3 regions of the Fictibacillus sp. B-59209 genome follow, and region 1 is predicted to be linked to each of the others. Evidence: riboswitches for the same ligand, from Rfam matches in the RefSeq annotation. Region 1 holds a riboswitch; each other region holds the start of a gene.
The links. Region 1 has a riboswitch for thiamine pyrophosphate ahead of P4361_RS16990 (thiamine phosphate synthase). Riboswitches for the same ligand answer to the same signal wherever they lie in the genome.

Region 1 (2,263 bases):
CCCGCTGATTTCCTTCAGTTCCCTGTTTAACTCAGGAAAAAGACTCCTGCTCTCACGGGCCATCGTGTAGAGCGGCCCTGCCTCATTCAGTTCTGCCTGCGCTCCAAGCATTCCTGCAGCGGCCGATGAAGCTTCACTGCCTATTCGGTTCTTTTCAATCACAAGCACGGTATACTCTGTATGTTTGCGCAAATAGTAAGCAATGGCACAGCCGATTATCCCCCCGCCAGCAATTATCACATCATAGTGCCTGGGCATTATGACATCTCCTCCTTCTTAAGTGCTTCCGCATAGCCTTTCGCTTCTAAACCCGGATCTGCCGCCGACCAGATCCCCGACATGACGGCGATTCCTTTTGCTCCCGCTTTTATGAGTTCACTAGTATTACTTGGTGTAACCCCTCCGATGGCGATAACTGGAACAGTGACCGCTTCAGCAACCTCCCGCAATTGATCCAGACCCCGCGGATCGCTCCCTTTTTTGCTTCCTGTTCTAAAAACGTGTCCGTAAAACAAATAATGAGCTCCTTTCTCTTCAGCATAGAGCGCTTCATCTATGGAATGAACGGATTGGCCGATTCTCAGCCTGCTAAAATAGCGGTGTACGATTTCCGGATCAAGACTGGAGCCTTTTAAGTGAACGCCTTCAGCTCCCGCAGCAACGGCTACATCCACACGGTCATTGATATAGATCTGCTCCCGGCCCAATCCAGCTCTCTTCAATCTCTCTGCCAGATTAAAAATCTCACTGGCACTTCTGTCTTTTTCCCTGATATGTATGCACGTCACATATGGAGCCAGGATGGATGCGGCCGAGATGATTTCGTCAGGCTGTTTCCTTCCATTTGTCATTACATGAAACTCGAATTTCCCCACCTTGCATCCTCCTTTTTCCCATACAAAAAAGCCACCCTTTTCGCAGAAAAGAGTGGCTGATTATCTGTTTTCTAATCAACAGCAGCTGTATGTGTCCTACAGTGCGGATTCCACTTCCCTACGCTGGCATCATCCAGATCAGGTTCAAAGGGTTTAGAACAGGTTGTTCAGTCTCAGCCGGCAAAGGCTCCCCCAGTGTTGCTAGAGTTATTTAATTAACTTCATCTTACCATTCAGGTTAAAAATGTAAAGAGATTAAAATTTGATTTTCGATTCCAGGAAGGATCGAAGCTCTGATACCGGCATGCGGACCTGTTCCATTGTGTCGCGGTCACGTACCGTTACCTGCTGATCTTCTTTAGAATCAAAATCATACGTAATACAGAAAGGAGTTCCGATTTCATCCTGTCTGCGGTAACGTTTTCCGATGGAGCCTGTTTCATCATAATCGACCATGAAGTCGCTGGCAAGACCGGCAAATACTTCTCTTGCTTCTTCAGAAAGCTTTTTCGATAAAGGAAGCACTGCTGCTTTAAACGGCGCAAGAGCTGGATGCAAGTGAAGAACAGCCCTTGTATCTCCGCCTTCAAGCTCTTCCTCTTCAAACGCGTCGATCAAGAACGCAAGTGTTACACGGTCTGCGCCAAGTGAAGGCTCGATGCAATAAGGGATGTAACGGTCATTCGTTTCTTGATCGATATAGTTAAAGTCTTCACCAGAGTGCTCGCTGTGGCGCTTAAGGTCAAAATCAGTACGGGATGCAATGCCCCAAAGCTCTCCCCAGCCAAACGGGAACTGGTATTCAAAATCTGTCGTAGCGTTGCTGTAGTGGGAAAGCTCTTCGGATTCATGGTCACGCAGGCGAAGCTTATCCTGTTTCATGCCAAGATTCAATAAGAAATCGTGAGCATAATGCTTCCAGAAATCAAACCATTTCAGTTCTTCGCCAGGCTTGCAGAAGAACTCTAGCTCCATCTGTTCGAACTCACGGGTACGGAACGTGAAGTTACCAGGTGTGATCTCGTTACGGAAGCTTTTGCCGACCTGAGCGATCCCGAACGGCAATTTCTTTCTCATCGTACGCTGCACGTTTTTAAAGTTTACAAAGATCCCTTGGGCTGTTTCGGGACGAAGATAGATTTCGTTCGTGCTGGATTCCGTTACACCCTGGAACGTTTTAAACATCAGGTTAAACTGGCGGATAGATGTAAAGTCGTGCGCATCACAATCCGGACATGCGATGTTTTGCTCTTCAATCAACTTTTCCATTTCATCGAAAGAAAGCCCGTCAACAATCTTCTCGATTCCTTTTTCAGCAAGTGCATCTTCAATCAATTTATCGGCACGGTGTCTCGCTTTACATTGCTTACAGTCGATCATTGGATCAT
Region 2 (2,263 bases), on a different contig from region 1:
ATTGAAAGTGCAGAGTATCAGAAGGAAATCGAAAATTACATCGCTGCTTATAAGAAGCTCGGCTATGAGGTCATTCCAACCTCTGCGATGTCGCTTGCCGGCATGGATGACATCAAACCGATATTTAAAGGAAAAACGAGCGTCTTCGCAGGACAGTCCGGGGTAGGGAAGTCGTCTCTCTTGAATGCGCTGATGCCTGAACTCATGCTGGAGACGAATGACATATCAGATCATCTTGGACGCGGAAAACATACAACGAGGCATGTTGAACTCCTTCCTTTTGAAGAGGGCTTGATCGCAGACACTCCTGGGTTCAGCTCCTTGGACTTTGTAGAAATTGAAACCGAAGAGCTCTCCTACAACTTCCCTGAGATGAAACAGAGGGTATCACAATGCAAGTTTCGCGGCTGCACTCACAGCTCTGAACCGAAATGCGCAGTAAAAAAAGCAGTGGAAGAGGGAGAGATCCCATCGTTCCGCTATGAGCATTATCTTGAATTTTTGCAGGAAATCAAGGATCAAAAACGGAGGTACTAGCATGGTAAAAGTTGCGCCTTCCATTCTTTCCGCAGACTTTTCAAAGCTCGGTGAAGAAATTAAGGCAGTGGAAGAAAACGGTGCTGATTATATCCATATCGATGTGATGGATGGGCATTTTGTGCCGAATATTACGATGGGACCTTTAGTCGTTAAAGCAATCAGGCCGCTCACTGAACTGACATTTGATGTCCATTTAATGATTGAAAACCCTGACCGGTATATCCCGGAGTTTGCAAAAGCAGGTGCTGATATCATTACTGTTCATGTTGAAGCATGTCCGCACCTTCATCGGACCATTCAATTAATTAAAGAGCAGGGAAAAAAGGCAGGGGTCGTATTAAATCCTGCTACTCCTGTTGAAACCATTCAGCATATTTTGGCTGATATAGACCTTGTACTCATCATGTCTGTAAATCCAGGCTTTGGTGGACAATCCTTCATCCACGCTGTGCTTCCAAAGATTGAAGTATTATCTGCGAGGATCAAGGAGCAAGGCTTGAACGTTGAAATTGAGGTGGACGGCGGCGTGAATGCAGAGACTGCCCGTCTTTGTGAGAAAGCTGGAGCTACCGTACTTGTAGCGGGATCAGCCATTTATGGGCAAAAAGACATAAAGGGTGCAATCCGTACCATTCGTGGTGTATAATATATTAGAGAATAATTGAAAAAAGTAACCACAGGGGGAGTCCCATACAGGGGCTGAGAGGGGAGTACACTCCCGACCCTTTGAACCTGAAGCAGGATCATGCCTGCGTAGGAATGTGGAGTCGCTGTTGTTAACGCTAAGCAACCGTCATTCACATGCCGGTTGCTTTTTTCTTTTCTTAATGAGTTTAGGAGGAGATTGATTTGAGTAAAAAAATTATGTTTTTGACTGAAGTGGCGATGATGTCAGCGTTGGCTATCATACTTAGTTTTGTTCAATTTAAAGGGCTTTGGGCAAATGGAGGCTCAGTTTCATTGGAGATGCTGCCAATCTTTTTAATGGCATTCCGCAGAGGGGTCCCTGGCGGAGTATTAACTGGTCTGATTGTCGGGATGGTTAAAATCCTGGTTGATGGAACTGCAGGATACAATCCCGCTGGTTTGATCCTGGATTACCCTCTCGCGTTCCTATTGGCTGGATTTGCCGGGGTGTTTAAAGTCAGTTCGGCAAGCCAATCTAAAAGGAGGATCTCAGCGATTGTGGCAGGCATCGCCTTCGGAAGCCTGCTCCGTTTGGCCTCCCATGTTGTATCAGGAGTCATATTCTTTGCATCATACGCCCCAAAAGGCATGAACCCTGTCCTGTACTCCATTGTGTATAATGCCTCATACATGATCCCGGTTGCTTTGATCACTGCAGCAGCTTTTATTTTCTTGACAAAAACAGCACCGCGGCTGCTGCACAGGACCGATCCAAGAGTTGTTAACGCGGCATGAAAATTATCATTTTAGCAGGAGGTCCGGAAGAAAGGCAGCCGGACCTCTCTTTATTTGCCGGCGAAAAGGCAGTCTGGGCGGGTGTTGACCGCGGCGTATTCTACTTGTTGAAAAAAGGAATCATACCTGGCTGTGTATTTGGAGATTTCGATTCTGTGAACAGAAGTGAGCGTGAGTGGATGGCTTCATTTAACCTTCCTTCATTTGAGTATGACAGTGAAAAGGATAAAACCGATCTAGAGCTGGCCCTTGATTGGGCACTGGAGCAAAAACCGGAACAGATCCTGCTAATGGGTGTTAC
Region 3 (2,263 bases), on a different contig from region 1:
TTCCTCCTGTATGCCCAATGGTTTGTCGGCCCATGCCCGCTGCCAATATGAAGCGGGTGGCTGATTGCTTCCTGAATAAAAGTTTTCGCTGTTTTTACAGCATGAAACGGGGTTTTTCCAAGTGCCAGTTCAGCAGCAATGGCAGCTGCAAACGTACAGCCGGTTCCATGGGTTTGCGGTGTATCAATCCTTCTTCCTTCCAGCTCATGCATCTTCTCGCCATCATAAAACAAGTCGACTGGCGCTTTATCATGAGAGAGATGGCCTCCTTTGATCACGATCATTCCTGCTCCTAAATCATGCAAAAATTTTGCAGCATCCTCCCTGTCTTGCTTTGTGGAAATGCTTCTTCCAGTTAGCTGCTCAGCTTCGGGAATATTCGGTGTCAGGATCGAGGCTAGAGGAATCAGCTGTTTTTTCAGGGCTTCTACTGCATCCCTTCTCAGAAGGTCAGCCCCCCCTTTCGCGATCATTACAGGATCCACAACAACGTTTTTCCATTCATACTTTCGAATATGATGAGATACCGCTTCTATAATTTCTGCACTGAAAAGCATACCCGTTTTTAAAGCTTCAGGACGAAGATCCTCTTCTATGCTGTTTAACTGCTTCATGATCATCTCAACAGGTACCGGGTGGATCCCCTGAACACCTAATGTATTCTGTGCGGTCACAGCTGTGATGACAGACATTCCATAGGCTCCCAATTCCTGAAACGTCTTTAAATCGGCCTGGATTCCTGCTCCCCCTCCTGAATCTGATCCTGCAACTGTTAATGCTTTTGGTGTTTTTAACATATGGAAGAACTCCTTTCACCACTAGAAGAGCGCAAGTGGCCCGTTCTGTTAAGGTCCCTGTGCACTGAAGCTGAACATGACCTCCTTCGACCGCTAAAAAGCCGCCATCTGAAGAGAAGGCGGCTTAAACATGAATGCTGATAAAAGTTTAAGCCACTTCCCTCCGCCAGTATTAACCGAATCAGGTTCAAAGGGTCAAAGACATTTCTTTTCTCAGCTTTAAATCAAAGCTCCCCTAGTGGTATACGATGTATGATGTTATTTCTATCCTATATGACAGCGGCCAAAGCGTCAAACAAGGGATAAAATTTGTCGAAAAGTTAGGCTGCTGTGTTTAAAAACGAACGGATACGGGCATTATTTATACAACACCCGATAGAAAATCTGGAGGGAGAGAAATTATGAATATTAGAGAGAAACTGCAAAATTTAAAACAAAATCCAGAAGATGTTTACAGTCATTCACAAACAGAAGAATCCTTCTCAAGAAATTACACCAATCCCGTCGAAGTCAAATATAACCCTGCAGAAGATGTTTACGAATTAAAAGTATTTGATATGGAAGGCGGTGAACAGCTGGACAGTAAAAAATTCCATTCTATAGATGAAGTCCTGGCTGATTTAAAAATTGAGAAGCAAAATGAAAAAAACTAAATTTTCAGATTAAACTGTTGCTATTATTACCATTGATAAGTATACTAGTAAAAACCCATTAACGCATGAGCTTTCAATCCTACAAGCTTCTGCAAAAAAGTTCAAGGAGGAATAGAGCATGAAAGACAATACATCGTATAATAAAGACATGAACGATCTTGTGAAATATAAACTTCAGAAGAAAAATGACCCGTTCGCTTTTAATATGGTTGCTCAGATGATCCTTGATGAGTCGCTGCACGCCCATCAGATGAAACGTTATAAAGAAAAAATAGATGAAGCCCTGGAAAAACGTGATGAAAAACTGTTCATGAAACTGACAGATGAATATATAAAATTCCTTGGATAAGAAACCAAACCTTTTACGGTTTGGTTTCTTTTTTTGAACGCTGTTTTCTTCATAAGTAAAGCCATGCTCCTCCAATAGCCACGAAAAGGATAATGACAGGCGACAATCCAATGAGTGCAATAATAAGATAGGAAATAGTATGAACCAGTCTATTCCACGTCTCTTTAAATAAAGTCTTTGACTTTCCCCAGGTATTCAGCTCTTTATTGTTCTTCGTCCCAATATTTTTCACATCAAAATGGACCGTAACCGTTGAAAAATCGCTTTGATTCTCTAAATAGTTTATTCTGCCCTGGATTTTTTCAATTTGTTCCTGCACTCCTGATAGTTCTTTTGATATGGCAAGGAGATCCTCTGTTTTTACTGCATTTTTCATGAAGCTTTCCAAACGGTTACGAACAATGCGCTTTGCCTTCAGCCTTGCTTCCAAATCAGTATATTCCTCTGTAACATCTCGTCCATTT

Region 2: it holds a riboswitch for thiamine pyrophosphate, as region 1 does, so the genes downstream of both, thiT (energy-coupled thiamine transporter ThiT) here and P4361_RS16990 (thiamine phosphate synthase) in region 1, are expected to answer to the same signal.
Region 3: it holds a riboswitch for thiamine pyrophosphate, as region 1 does, so the genes downstream of both, thiD (bifunctional hydroxymethylpyrimidine kinase/phosphomethylpyrimidine kinase) here and P4361_RS16990 (thiamine phosphate synthase) in region 1, are expected to answer to the same signal.

What each region holds. Positions count from the first base shown of each region.
Region 1 is NZ_JARMMC010000020.1:108,840-111,102, forward strand. It holds gene thiO (glycine oxidase ThiO) at 1-258, opposite strand, end outside; gene P4361_RS16990 (thiamine phosphate synthase) at 258-875, opposite strand; TPP riboswitch at 974-1,079, opposite strand; gene P4361_RS16995 (glycine--tRNA ligase) at 1,131-2,263, opposite strand, start outside.
Region 2 is NZ_JARMMC010000018.1:264,032-266,294, reverse strand. It holds gene rsgA (ribosome small subunit-dependent GTPase A) at 1-537, shown strand, start outside; gene rpe (ribulose-phosphate 3-epimerase) at 539-1,186, shown strand; TPP riboswitch at 1,210-1,317, shown strand; gene thiT (energy-coupled thiamine transporter ThiT) at 1,390-1,962, shown strand; gene P4361_RS14160 (thiamine diphosphokinase) at 1,959-2,263, shown strand, end outside.
Region 3 is NZ_JARMMC010000008.1:343,171-345,433, reverse strand. It holds gene thiD (bifunctional hydroxymethylpyrimidine kinase/phosphomethylpyrimidine kinase) at 1-797, opposite strand, end outside; TPP riboswitch at 939-1,044, opposite strand; gene P4361_RS07135 (hypothetical protein) at 1,199-1,450, shown strand; gene P4361_RS07130 (IDEAL domain-containing protein) at 1,569-1,799, shown strand; gene P4361_RS07125 (DUF4349 domain-containing protein) at 1,849-2,263, opposite strand, start outside.